Linked DNA regions of Desulfurococcus amylolyticus Z-533. The protein of the gene in region 1 binds, or shares a complex with, the protein of each later gene. Links are inferred from orthologs where the notes say so. Each region holds a gene or a part of one and is shown on either strand. Other genes may lie near its edges.

Region 1 (4,421 bases):
GCTGGATGATGTGTTAAACTTGAAAATAGAGGATCTACTGGAGAGAAGGCTTCAGACCATAGTGTATAAGAAGGGGTTAGCAAAGACCCTTCATGAAGCCAGACAATTAATTGTCCACGGACACATAGCAATAGGGGGTAGAAGAGTGAGGTCGCCTGGCCGAATAGTCACAGTTGATGAGGAGCCATTGGTTGATTACTACCCATTCAGTCCATTAAAGCAGAGAATAAGCCAAGAAGCACAGGCATAGAGGTGATTGAACGGTGGCTTTCTCAATGAGAGAGTTAAAGTGGGGCGTAGCACATATATACAGCAGCCCCAACAACACAATAATACATATAACAGATATAAGCGGAGCGGAAACTGTGAGCAGGATAAGCGGTGGAATGGTTGTAAAGGCAGATAGAGAGAAGCCAAGCCCTTATGCGGCAATGATGGCCGCGGCAAGGGCTGCAACCCAAGCGATGGATAAAGGTATCACCGCGCTACATATAAAAGTAAGAGCACCAGGAGGCCACGGACCTAAGACTCCTGGGCCAGGTGCTCAAGCAGCTATTAGAGCTCTGGCCAGAGCGGGTTTCATTATTGGTAGAATAGAGGATGTGACACCAATACCACATGATACCACAAGAAGGCCTGGCGGTAGGAGAGGTAGGAGGCTATAGAAGGGCAGAAACGGGTGTTTTCCAGCTTGCATATTGATATACTTGAGAAAACCCCCTCTACTATTAAGCTATATTTAAGGGATGTGCCATTACACCTCGTTAATTCGCTGAGAAGAACAATACTATCGGAAGTCCCTACAATGGCTGTGGACTACGTGGCTATAACGGAAAACTCAAGTGTCTTCTATGATGAATACATATCGCATAGGCTTGGATTAATACCATTAAAAAGCAATGAAGCATTAAACAAGTATAAGCCTCCCGAGGAGTGTGCAGAGGCCGGTGATAGAGGAATATTCTCGCAGGATTGCTTCGTAACCCTAAGGCTGGAGGCAAGCGGGCCTGAGAAGGATGTTTTAACAGTGTATAGTAGAGACCTTGTTAGCAGTGACCCAGATGTTGTACCAGTCTACGGTGAAATACCGATATTGAAGCTTATCAAGGATCAGAGCATAAGGCTTGAGGCATATGCCAGGCTTGGAAGGGGAAAAGAGCATATAAAATGGAGCCCAGTCTCCACCGCTGCGCATAAATATGTTCCAGTGATAACCCTCGATAGTGAGAAATGTAAGGGGGCCGAGTGTTCTAGATGTGTTAATGCATGCCCGAAGAATATATTTGAGGCAGGCAACAACTCGGTAAGGGTTAAAGAGGATAAAATACTTGAATGTACATTCTGCAGGCTATGTGAAAACATATGCCCCACCCAAGCCGTGAAGGTATCATGGAGGGAGAACGAGTATATATTATATCTAGAGCTAACAGGAGCTCTGAATGCTAGAAATATTTTAATAGAGGCAATAAACATTCTAAGTAGAAAACTAGATGCTTTCATAGATGAGTTGAGAAGGAATGGTGTCGCTGTATGAGCAGGCTGAGGAAAACAAATATAGTTTTAAGGAAAGTGATAGAGGAGTTGAGGAAGCAAGCCTCTATAAATAACGCACCAATATGGAGTAGTATAGCTGAGGAATTATCCAAGCCAACCCGTAGAAGGAGGGCTGTGAATATCAGTAGGATAAATAGATACAGTAAGCCCGGGGACGTTGTAGTAGTGCCTGGAAAAGTACTTGGTGCAGGTAATATAGATCACCCGGTTACTGTGGCAGCATTCGGATTCTCAAGGACAGCACTTGAGAAAATAGTGAAGAGTGGTGGAAGAGCAATATTTATCCCCGACCTTGTTAAGGAGAACCCTACCGGAAGCAACATCAAGATAATTGGGTGAGCTTGATGAGTGAGGAGAAAGTACTCTACATAGATGCATCGAACCAGATATTGGGGCGTTTAGCGAGTATTATTGCTAAGAAGTTGCTCGAGGGATATAGAGTCATAGTGGTTAATGCTGAGAAAGCCGTGGTAAGTGGTGAGAAAAACAGGGTGTTAGAGGGCTATAAGATATTATTTAGGGTTAAAACCCACTACAATCCAGAGACCAAGGGAGTCAGGAGGCCTAGAACCCCGGCCAATATCTTTAAGAGGACTGTGAGAGGAATGTTACCGATAGATAAGCCGAAGGGAAGAGATGCTTTTAGGAGGCTCAGAGTATACATAGGTGTGCCAAGCAACATGAAGAATATTGCCTTCATACAGTTCCCCGAAGCCTCAGTCTCCAGGCTCCGTAATAGATATGTTTACTTAGAGGAGGTGGCGAAAGCCGTAGGGTGGAGGGGTGTTAGGAAGTGAGCCAGACACTCAGTGATAAGATAAAAATAGTTGTTTCATCAGGCAAGAGAAAAACAAGCATTGCTAGGGCTGTGATAAAACCCGGGATTGGAAGAGTATGGATAAACAACGTACCAGTAGAGTTCATCCAATTCGAGCTAGCCAAGATGAAGATACTGGAGCCACTATTACTAATAGGCGACCTAGCAAAAACAGTAGATATAAGGGTTAATGTACACGGCGGAGGCTACATGAGTCAGGCCGAGGCTGTTAGAATAGCTATTGCAAGGGGACTAGTCGAGTTCTTTAACAGTGATGAGGTGAAATCCCTATTTAAAGAATATGATAGGCACATGCTAAGCGGTGATCCACGTCAGACAGAGCCTAAGAAATGGGGTAGATATAGTGCTAGAAGGAGATGGCAGAAGAGCTATAGGTAGGTGGGATCTTGTTATTCCCGGTTAGATGTTTCACCTGTGGTAAACCCATTGGGCACTTATGGGAGGAGTATATTAAAAGAGTTGAGAACGGTGAGAACCCGGCTAAAGTATTAGATGATCTCGGTGTGAAAAGGTATTGTTGCAGGAGAATGTTTTTATCATACACGGATATATCAAAGGAGATATTATATTTCCCTAAGATCTCGTAGGAGGTGGTAGTGAATGAGCGATATACCTGAAGGAGAGGCACCTGTTTCAAAACCCGAGAGCGGAGTAATTGAGCTACTCGTACCAATTGAGAAATACTTATCAGCCGGTGTGCACATAGGCACCCATATATGCACGAAGTTCATGGAGCCATTCGTGTACAGGGTTAGATCCGATGGATTATATATACTGGACGTAAGGAAAATAGATGACAGACTGAGGATAGCTGGAAAATTCCTCGCTAGATATCAGCCCGAGAAAATAGCCGTTGTCTCAGTAAGACAGTATGGGAGGAAGCCGGTTCAGAAGATGTGTCAGTATGTAGGATGTAAGCCATTCGTAGGTAGATTCTTACCGGGAACCTTCACTAATCCAAGTCTTAAGATATACTTCGAACCAGATGTAGTAGTGATCACTGATACAAGGTCTGATATGCAAGCCCTTAAGGAGGCCGCTGAAACAGGTATACCGATAGTAGCCTTAGCAGATACCGACAACAGGGTTGACTATGTAGACCTCATAATACCCGGGAACAATAAGGGTAGGAAGAGCCTGGCCCTAATATACTGGATACTAACGCGTCAAATACTGCGTGAGAAAGGTGTTATACCACCGAACGCTGAACTACCTGAGCAGCCTACCGATTTCGAGGCATCCCTCTAAATTTTTCGCAGGCATCCAGGACCATATTTCTAGGCTTATTCCATAATGCTTCAAGGTATTTAACTCGTAGTTAACAGTTATTATTCAAGGGGAGCAGGTTGAAGAAGAGGAGTCCTATAGTAGCCGGGTATTTTTACCCTGATAAACCTGGGGAGTTAAGAAGCGTGATAGAGTGGTCTTTCAAACATGGGATCGGACCCGGGAAGCCACCGAGTCCCTCAGATATCCAGGCCACGAATTCAATAGGCTATGTAGCCCCTCATGCAGGCTATATTTACAGCGGCCCTGTAGCTGCACACGTCTACTTTGATATGGCTTTAAATAAGAAGCCTGATACCATAGTGATACTTGGTACAAATCACACAGGCCTTGGAAGACCTGTTTCAGTGTATCCTGAGGGAGTATGGGAGACCCCCCTTGGAGACCTTGTTGTAGACAGTGAGATTGGAAGACTTATTGTGGAGAACAGTGAAATCGCTGAGTTCGATGAATATGCTCATTTAGAGGAGCACTCAATTGAGGTCCAACTGCCATTTATAGTGTACATCTATGGCGAGGATGTGAAAATAACCCCGATAGTTATAGGTATCCATACACCAGATATAGCAAGAGACCTAGCGAAGTCGATATATGAAGCATCCATGTCAACCGGTAAGAGAATAATAGTGATAGCAAGCAGCGACTTCAATCATTACGAACCCCATGAAGAGACAAGCAGGAAGGATTCAATGGCCATAGATAGAATACTCAAACTCGACACAGATGGATTATACAATGTGAT
Region 2 (4,364 bases), 1.1 Mb from region 1 along the record:
CTGGCGGAACCCTTCTCAGTCTACCATGGTATCCAGGGACACCTATGATCATTACCTCCTTTGCCCCACTGTTATCAGCTGCCTTAGCTATAGACATCACTTGGAGGCCAGTGTTCACCCTCCGCCTCGAGAAGGCTGGTTTACCGGCTACAGCTCTCTTTGCACCCATCACTCACCACCTCGTTTGATCACTCCTAGGACTACAAAGGCAACTGTTTTTGCGAGGGAACGTGTTTCACCGATCACTACTGTATCGCCTTCTTTAACATCTATGCATGGAGGTAGGTGGGCATGTATGTTCCTATGGCGTTTCTCATATCTCATGTATTTCTTCACGTAGTGTAAGTACTCATGTCTAACAACAACAGTCCTTTGCATCTTCTTCTTGGCTACAACACCTGTTAAAATTACTCCCCTAACCTTAAGTCTTCCATGCCAGGGGCACTTGGGGTCATTACATATTTTCTCGGGGGGATTAATACCCGTTATACCTATGTTATTAACCCTGCTCTGACTCATGGAAACCTACCTCGAAACCATTTTCAATCTATCCCAGGGTCTACCAATAATCGTAGACCCTTTAATAACCACGGCTTCCCCGTCAGGGAGCATGAACTCGAGTATACTGTTGAACTTAAAAATCCTCACCCTTCTACCAGATGGAGTCTCAATAACAAGGGTTTTCAACGTCTCATCAACCACCTTACCCTTCAACCCCACAAGCGATGGATCAGGATACTGTAGGATCCTGACCTCCAGTCCTATGAGCTCATGGTAGGCAATGTTCCTACTATTCACCCTCATGACGCCTGACCCTCTGAACCAGTTTCTCCACTAGTAGTGCTTGCCTCGCTCACGGATACACCACCTTCCTCATTGATCACCGTTAATATCCTCGCGATATCGCGCCTCACATTCCGTATTCTAGCAGTATTTGTCAGAGTACCCATTTTAGCCTGGAGCCTTAGCTTAACCAGCTCTAGCCTTAATTCATTTAGTTTCCTAAGCCTCTCCTCCGGGGCCATCCTCCTTATCTCACTTGCCTTCACTACCACCACCCTCTGTTGTCTTAGCTGGCTTTAAAGCCTCCAGTTCCTCGGGTTTCAGGGTCTTTATCTCAACGTGGTCGGGCATCCTTATACCTGGTTTAACAATGACGACTTCAACACCGAATATACCAGGCTTTAAGAGCGCTTTGACTACTGCCCTGTCAACCATGTATTCCACTGGCTCACCAGCCTTATACACTTTCCCGGCCTTGAGCTTCTCATATGTTGCCCTTTCGCCCCTCAGCTTACCGCTTATAATGATCTCGGCACCAATTGCACCAGCATCCATCACCCTTTTAAGCATATACATCATTACCCGGCGGAAAGGTATCTCTTTCTCCAGTGCTCTAACAATTCTGAATGCCACCACCCTAGCGTTTAAATCAGGGTCTATTACAGGCGATATCGTTATGTTAACATTGTCGAGGCCAAATTTATTCTGGAGTATCGTGGACAGCTTCTTTATAACGCTACCTCCCCTACCTATTAGTCTACCAGGGTACTCAGCATGTATGACTACACGATAGCCCGTTGGAGTCCTATATAACTCTACATCAGCGTATCCTGCATCCTTGAAGTAGTGTGCTAGAAACTCATCGATCATTAGTTTCTTCAACCCGTATTCAAGGAAGTATGATTTAACCCGGGGCCCGACCATGCTTAGCCAACCTCCTTAACGATAACCTCCAGGTTACTCATTCTACGGAACTTAGGAGTGGCCCGACCGAAAGCACGCGGCATATACCTCTTTAACGTGATCCCTTTATGGGCCGCTATATGGATTATCACCAGTTTATCCTTATCAAGCCCCTTGTTTTCAGCATTAGCCTCAACATTCCTGAGGACTTCCAAAGTATATCTAGCCCCCTTAACAGGGTATCTGCCAATAGGCCACTTAAACCTATCAGCTAAACCCTTCTTATGGCTCAGCTTTCCATGATACCTTCTGAATGGGACAGCCTGCTTCATTTTCACGACGTCTTCGAGGAACTTGATGGCCTCGCTCAACTTCATTCCTTTAAGCGTGTAAGCTATTTCACGCATATATTTTATCGAGACAGGTATATCATACCTGACTGCCTTAGCGATTTTTGATTCATCCTCGAGTTTTACAGAGTAATGCCATGTAGGCATACATATAACACCTCTACTTCATGGCTACGAAGCGACTTGCCCTCGTAGCCTTAAGTCCTGGCTCACCATGAGTAACCTTCTTGGTAGTGGGACTGAACTCACCAAGGTAATGGCCTATCATCTCCGGCGTGATTTTAACTGGGATAAACTCTTTCCCGTTATACACAGCAATCGTCAACCCCACCATCTCCGGTAGAACCACCATATCCCTTACATGCGTCTTTATCACGGCTTTCCTAGCTAGCTCAGGGTTCCTGGCTATCTTCCTTATCTTCGCAAGCAGCTTTATCTGGGCCTTTGTTAAACCTCTTTTCAAGCTTCTTCTCTGCCTAGCCGGTAGCAACATCACGAGTTCATCCATCGACATATTTAAGAGTTCCTCAAGGCTCTTACCTCTATACTTGAACTTCCTCCATTCCACCGGGAGATCCTGTAAATTCACCGCCAAATCCATCATCCCCTCACACGTTAAGCACTAACGTAATAGACACTACTAGACTCTATTTTTAAGATTTATCCTCCTTTTTAAAATGTTTGCTATGTTCTCAGGGTTCTCGACAACCACTACATCGCATCCCTCTTTCCTGTACTTCTCTATAGTTTCCTCCTCGATGCTACGTGGTACTACGATGATCACCTTCAATCCCTTCTTAACAAGCTCGCCCGCCACGATCCATGGGTCTACATCGGGGATCGTCTGCTTTAAGTCGCTGAATAACACCATGGTCCTAGAGTTGCTTCTCAGAGCTAACTCGCCGGCTCTCCTTAATGCATCAGATATATTAGTATACCCCTTGAATCCCTCCGTATATAGTTTCTCTAGGAAGCCTGCGAGCATCCGGGCAGTCTTCTTAACTGGGGATCTATATACATTGCTTCTCTCACTAAACAACACTATGTATGAGACGCTTGGGAATAACACTGCCAGAGAGAGGATCGACCATAGAGCGAACCTAGCCATGCTACCACTTACATCTACAATGCCTATCATGCGTTGCCTTCTCCTATGTCTCCTGTAGACTATTTCATTACTTAAACGAATCCTCTTATACACCGTGCCCCTGGTGTCAAGCCTACCCCTTAAACCTGTCTTCTCGATCCTCCGCGCATGACCCTCCCCGCCCTTCATGTAGTTCAACAGCCTCATGCCAATGGCTATTGCCCGCTTCACGAGGGCTTGATCAATGACTCCACTCCTGGAATACTCCTCGGTGAGCTTTATCGAGATAAGCTCTATTAGGTCGAAGCCCATCCCCCTACCAAGATGGAACAATAGCTTCTTCTCATCGCCTACAATAATACTCTCGAGCACTGGCCTGTACATAGGCTCCAGCATAGATGGATCAATCCTCTCAGCGATGTATAAGGCGTACACCTTGAAGGAGGTATCACGGGTCAACATGTACTCCACATAACTCCCTATAACCTCCCCCAGCATTATCTTGCTGGCGAGAGCTTTATCCAGGCTACCAAGGCTCTTTAACTCCATTAATGATAAGGGGTTAAGGCGCCTATAGAAATCGGCATCCCTCACCCTTTGTCTAAGCCCTCTTAAAACCCCCCATCTTTCCTTCAATGGGAGCTCCTCTATTCTTTCAACAAGCACCCTTTCCTTTCCTTTCACATACTCGGCAGCGTTATCCATATATTGAAGTAGATGCGGGGGTATATCCGCTTTAACCCCTTTAAGAACCCTCCCTAATACTTTCTCGAGTCTACGTGCATCGTTGAACGAAGGCGTCCATCCCTCTACTATACGCCTCCTCAACTCACCGATTATCCTATTATCCACGCTATGGTTGAACCCGTAGAACTTCTCGGCTAGAGATACTAGGTCCTCTATCTTAACACTATTCAATAAGTCCTCGGTGAGTACTTTACTCCAGAGCCTACTAGGTATCTCACCGAGGAACCGCTTTATATCATTTAACTCTAACCTATATGTGGAGCCAGCCCGATACCTCGACAACTCGTCTCTATCGACTACTAGGGAGCCATTGGATCGCTTCTTCAGAATCCCTGCCTTCCTCATCCATATGTATGTGAGTATCTCTCTCCTCGAAGACTCCTCGCTGAGCATACTGCTAATGGTTAAAAACCGTGTCCTACCTAGCCTCCTGTATAGTTTCTCATCCAGTGCAAATAACTCCACTGTACCGCTTGGCTCACCCTGCGTTCTAT
Region 3 (4,377 bases), 1.1 Mb from region 1 along the record:
AGGACTATAAGGATTTAAAACCTTTTAACCCAATCGAATACGTTGAGAGGATTTTAACTGGTTTACAGTGAAATAGGGGTGTAATGACTTGGATTTACGTGAGCTAGTAGAGGCTTGGAAGAGGATTTTACTAATAGCTACGAAGCCCGAGTGGGATGAGTACTGGACCATATTAAAGATAAGCTTACTCGGGCTAGCCATAGTAGGCGGCATCTCATTCGCTATAAGAATGATATTTTACACGTTTCTCTACCCCTACACTGGGTGATCGGCATGAGTGAATCACAGGAGTCCAGTGGAGGTGCGGCGAAGATATACGCGGTGAAAACAACACTGGGCAGAGAACTGGATACTGCTTTAATTATAGGTATGAGGATCGATGAGATGCGGGCGAGGGGAGAGGAAACCAGTATTGGAAGCATCATCATACCTCCAAATGTAAGGGGCTACGTGTTCATTGAGGTTGAGAGGCTAGGCGAACTCTACAAGGTCATCTCCGATATCAGGTATATTAAAGCCGGTAGGCCGATTAAGGTGTCCTACGAGGAATTCGAGAAGCTTTTGAAGCCTAAACCAGTTATAGAGGAACTTAACGTGGGTGATGAAGTAGAGATCACGAGGGGCCCGTTCAGGGGTATGCGTGCCAGGATAGCGGGCATAGATAGAAATAAAAACATGCTTACAGTGAATATTTTAGAGGCCGCTTTCACAATACCTATTACAATACCAGGTGATTATGTTAAGAAGATAAGTAAGGGTGTGTAGGAATGGTGAAGAAAACCATAAGGGTAATGGTTGAGGGAGGGAAGGCTACACCAGGCCCACCCCTAGGGCCTACCCTATCCCCATACAAGGTTAACATACCCCAGGTTGTGAAAGCGATTAATGATGCAACAAAGGATTTTGAGGGGTTATCAGTTCCGGTTGAGATAACAATAGACATCGACACCAAGGAGTTCGAGGTAAGGGTTGGCATACCAACTACAACGGCTCTATTAATGAAGGAGGCTGGTGCAAAGCAGCCTACAGGTGACCCGGCTCATCAGAAGATAGGCAATATATCGTTTGAGCAGGTTGTTAAAGTTGCCATATTGAAGAGGGATTCACTAACAGCTAAAACGCTGAGGGCAGCTGTTAAAACAGTCTTGGGCACGGCTAGATCCATAGGTATAACTGTTGATGGAAAGGATCCGAAGGAGGTTCAGAAACTAGTTGATGAAGGTGTTTACGATGAAATCTTATCTAGGTATGAAGAAGAGTGGAGTAAGGGTGGTCAATAATGCCTGTGTATACTCGTGAATCACTGGTTAACGCCATAGAGAAGGCGCTAGCCCTTGGGAAAGGTAGGAGGTTTAAGCAGAGTGTTGAAATGATAGTAGTGCTAAGAGATATCGATGTGAAGGGGCAGGCTGGGAAAATAAGGGAGTTTATAACGCTACCTAAGGGCAGAGGTAAAGAGTTAAGCGTATGTGTGATAGGGGATGAAGAGCTAGCGGTTAAAGCAAGGGAGGCAGGTGCTAAAATAGTGTTAACGAGTCAGGATCTCCAGGGCTTAAGCAAGAAACAGGCGAAGAAAATAGCTGGTCAATGTGACTGGGTCTTGGTTAGAACGGATTTGATGGCTTTAACAGGGCGTACTCTGGGTCCGGCCCTGGGTCCCAGGGGTAAGGCACCTATCCCGGTACCTGCTTCCGCTAATATATCAGCCCTCATAAAGAGATACATGAATACCGTTGTGGCAAGGGTTAAGGATCAACCGCAGATAATGGTTCCGATAGGTGCAGAAGACATGAGTCCGGTGGATCTCGCTGAAAACGCACTGGCTGTTTTATCAGTGATAGAGCAGAGGCTTCCATCAGGTGCTGGTAACATTGCCAAGCTTGTTTTTAAGACTACAATGGGTATGCCGGTAGAAGTGTACAGGTGATTAATATGTCTCTTACAGCTAGGAAGATACCTGAGTGGAAGATTAAGGTAGTAGAGGAACTCGTTAACCTGATCAAGACCAGTAAAGCTTTCGCTATAGCGGATATAACCGGTATTCCAGCCAACCATATTCAAATGCTGAGGAAGAAGCTGTATGGTAAAGCGGAGTTGAGGGTGGTCAAGCCGAGACTGCTGGAGATCGCTTTAAAAAAGGCTGGCTTGAACCCGGAGCCGTTTAAAGAGTATCTCACTGGTCAAATACTGGTTGTATTCACCAATATGAATGCGTTCGAGCTTGCAATGCTGATGGACGCTCATGTAACTAAATCATACTTTAAGCCCGGTGAGAAAACAGATAGGGAGATAATCATACCTGAGGGTAACACTGGTATACCTCCGGGCCCCATGCTAAGTGTATTCGGAAGGCTCAAGATACCAACCAAGGTCCAGGGAAATGTTGTCTATGTAGCTAAGGATACAGTAGTGGCTAAACCAGGTGATGTTGTCTCTGGTGATCTAGCTAGCCTGCTCCAGAAACTGGGGCTGGCATTAAAAGAGATACGGCTTAGACCTAAGATAGCTTATGAGGGTATTGTTATACCAGGCGATAAACTCATACTAAATCTAGACGAGTATAGAAACAACATTATGGCGGCTCACCTCGACGCCTTAAAGATAGCTGTTGAAGTAGCATTACCGGAGCCAGAAGTACTACCACTAGTTATATCAAGGGCTCACAGGCACGCCTTATCACTAGCTGTGGAAACAGGCTTTATAACACCTGAGACGGCTGAAATGGTATTCTTATCGGCTGTTGCCAAAGCCAACGCTTTAGCAGTTGAGGTAGCAAGGTATGCTCCAGAGCTGGGTATAGAGGTTAAACAGGCTCCAGCACCAGTTAAACAGGAAGGCGAGAAGAAGGAGAAGGGTGAAGAGGAGAAGGAGGAGTCTAAGGAGCTTAGTGAGGAAGCCCTCTCAGAAGGTTTCTCAGCACTATTCGGTTGAGCCTGTTGCGGGTTCTAAATCCTTTCTGAATTCTTGTAAATATTTTTGGATGTGTTTTATCTTCTCGGTGTCTTCACTAGTTTTCCTCGATGACTATTACCTTTTACTTTTCTCCCGTGGAGCCTGAATAGTTTCTCCCGGTATTCTCTGGGCGGGTATACGGGGTATTCCACTATTGTGAAGAATGAAGCCGGACGGAGCAGGGGAATAAGAAATAATGGGATGAAGCAGGTAGCCAGAAATATCTACAGGCAATCACAGGAATTCACCAGACCCGAACCCTCTAGAGGACAAACTAAACCATCTCAAAACACCACGATCAGACCTCTAGGGGCAACGGATGTTGGTTAGGATGAATGTTTGCTGCCTCTAAATTCTTGCCTGGGAGGCATGATGAAGCTTTAAAAGCTACTTTCTAGATTTAAATCCTGCAGTAATGCTTTGAACAAGTGGAGGTGCAGGGTGTATGGAGTATATATATGCGTCTTTATTGCTGTATAAGGCTGGAAAAGAGATAAGCGAGGAAAATGTGAAGAAGGTGCTTGAAGCAGCCGGTGTTGAAGTAGATGAAGTTAGGGTGAAGTCTCTGGTTGCAGCCATTAAAAACATTGACATAGCCAAGGTCCTTGAACAGGCTTCTGTAGCACCTGTGGCAGCTGCCCCAGTTCAAGCGGCCCCAGCGGCTGCGCCTGCTGGTGAAGAGAAGAAGGGTGAAGAGGAGAAGAAGGAGGAGTCTAAGGAGCTTAGTGAGGAAGCCCTCTCAGAAGGTTTCTCAGCACTATTCGGTTGAAAATAATGGCATTGTTTACGAGAGGATAAAGATTTTTAGGATTTTACGAAAACTTAATTTGCTTCCTTACTATTAGGTATCCTAAGTTAGAGAGAGGTTAGTTAAAACCATGTCTAAAAATATAAGCTTCGACTATCTCCGCAGGTATGGCTATGAGAAATACACCTGCAAGAGATGTGAGGAGGGTGTTTTATGGAGCAGGATTCCAAGGGATACTTGCCCGGATAGGCCTTGCAGCAAATATGAGTTCCTCTACAAGGATTATAAAAGAGTGAGGCCCTTAAGCCTCCAGGAGGTAAGGGAGAAGTTTATAGGGTTCCTCAAGTCAAAGGGGCACGGCGTAGTGGATCCCTATCCAGTTCTAGCCAGATGGAGAAATGACCTCTATTTAACCATAGCATCAATAGTGGTATTCCAGCCTGCTGTTACAGATGGTATTGTTGATCCCCCATATAATCCACTAGTTATAATCCAACCATCTATAAGGCTGAGTGATATAGATAACGTGGGGTTAACCTTTGGACGGCATTTAACCAGTTTTGAAATGGGTGGGATGCATGCTTTTAATAAACCGGGTAAATTCGTTTACTGGGTTGAGGGGATACTGGATAACACAATAGAGTTCTTTAATAAGGAGATAGGCATAGACCTCGACG

The links.
Region 2: SPHMEL_RS00570 (region 1) and SPHMEL_RS06645 share a complex: the UniProt entries of both Methanocaldococcus jannaschii proteins name them as parts of the 50S ribosomal subunit. The link is inferred for Desulfurococcus amylolyticus Z-533 from one-to-one orthologs.
Region 3: SPHMEL_RS00570 (region 1) and SPHMEL_RS06330 share a complex: the UniProt entries of both Methanocaldococcus jannaschii proteins name them as parts of the 50S ribosomal subunit. The link is inferred for Desulfurococcus amylolyticus Z-533 from one-to-one orthologs.

The regions. Positions count from the first base shown.
Region 1 is NZ_KI911318.1:96,267-100,687, reverse strand. The notes cover bases 734-3,624. They hold SPHMEL_RS00570 (50S ribosomal protein L13), read left to right. Parts: upstream 734-1,898; coding sequence 1,899-2,351; downstream 2,352-3,624. Other genes in these bases: rpsB (30S ribosomal protein S2), read left to right, coding at 2,993-3,624; SPHMEL_RS00560 (DNA-directed RNA polymerase subunit N), read left to right, coding at 2,779-2,979; SPHMEL_RS00565 (30S ribosomal protein S9), read left to right, coding at 2,348-2,770; SPHMEL_RS00575 (50S ribosomal protein L18e), read left to right, coding at 1,531-1,893; SPHMEL_RS00580 (DNA-directed RNA polymerase subunit D), read left to right, coding at 734-1,534. In the rest of the region: SPHMEL_RS00590 (30S ribosomal protein S4), read left to right, coding at 1-250; SPHMEL_RS00585 (30S ribosomal protein S11), read left to right, coding at 264-665; more of SPHMEL_RS00580, read left to right, coding at 692-733; more of rpsB, read left to right, coding at 3,625-3,640; amrB (AmmeMemoRadiSam system protein B), read left to right, coding at 3,739-4,421. UniProt on the Methanocaldococcus jannaschii protein: This protein is one of the early assembly proteins of the 50S ribosomal subunit, although it is not seen to bind rRNA by itself. It is important during the early stages of 50S assembly.
Region 2 is NZ_KI911318.1:1,235,905-1,240,268, forward strand. The notes cover bases 447-3,280. They hold SPHMEL_RS06645 (50S ribosomal protein L22), read right to left. Parts: upstream 2,184-3,280; coding sequence 1,710-2,183; downstream 447-1,709. Other genes in these bases: SPHMEL_RS06625 (30S ribosomal protein S17), read right to left, coding at 447-519; SPHMEL_RS06630 (ribonuclease P protein component 1), read right to left, coding at 526-804; rpmC (50S ribosomal protein L29), read right to left, coding at 801-1,055; SPHMEL_RS06640 (30S ribosomal protein S3), read right to left, coding at 1,036-1,707; SPHMEL_RS06650 (30S ribosomal protein S19), read right to left, coding at 2,197-2,640. Also shown: SPHMEL_RS06620 (50S ribosomal protein L14), read right to left, coding at 1-169; more of SPHMEL_RS06625, read right to left, coding at 169-446; more of SPHMEL_RS06655, read right to left, coding at 3,281-4,364. UniProt on the Methanocaldococcus jannaschii protein: This protein binds specifically to 23S rRNA. It makes multiple contacts with different domains of the 23S rRNA in the assembled 50S subunit and ribosome.
Region 3 is NZ_KI911318.1:1,196,470-1,200,846, reverse strand. What follows is about bases 1,085-3,931. They hold SPHMEL_RS06330 (50S ribosomal protein L10), read left to right. Parts: upstream 1,085-1,932; coding sequence 1,933-2,931; downstream 2,932-3,931. Other genes in these bases: alaS (alanine--tRNA ligase), read left to right, coding at 3,831-3,931; rpl12p (50S ribosomal protein P1), read left to right, coding at 3,398-3,721; SPHMEL_RS06335 (50S ribosomal protein L1), read left to right, coding at 1,280-1,927; SPHMEL_RS06340 (50S ribosomal protein L11), read left to right, coding at 1,085-1,280. Also shown: signal recognition particle-docking protein FtsY, read left to right, coding at 1-71; SPHMEL_RS06350 (protein translocase SEC61 complex subunit gamma), read left to right, coding at 89-268; SPHMEL_RS06345 (transcription elongation factor Spt5), read left to right, coding at 274-765; more of SPHMEL_RS06340, read left to right, coding at 768-1,084; more of alaS, read left to right, coding at 3,932-4,377. UniProt on the Methanocaldococcus jannaschii protein: Forms part of the ribosomal stalk, playing a central role in the interaction of the ribosome with GTP-bound translation factors.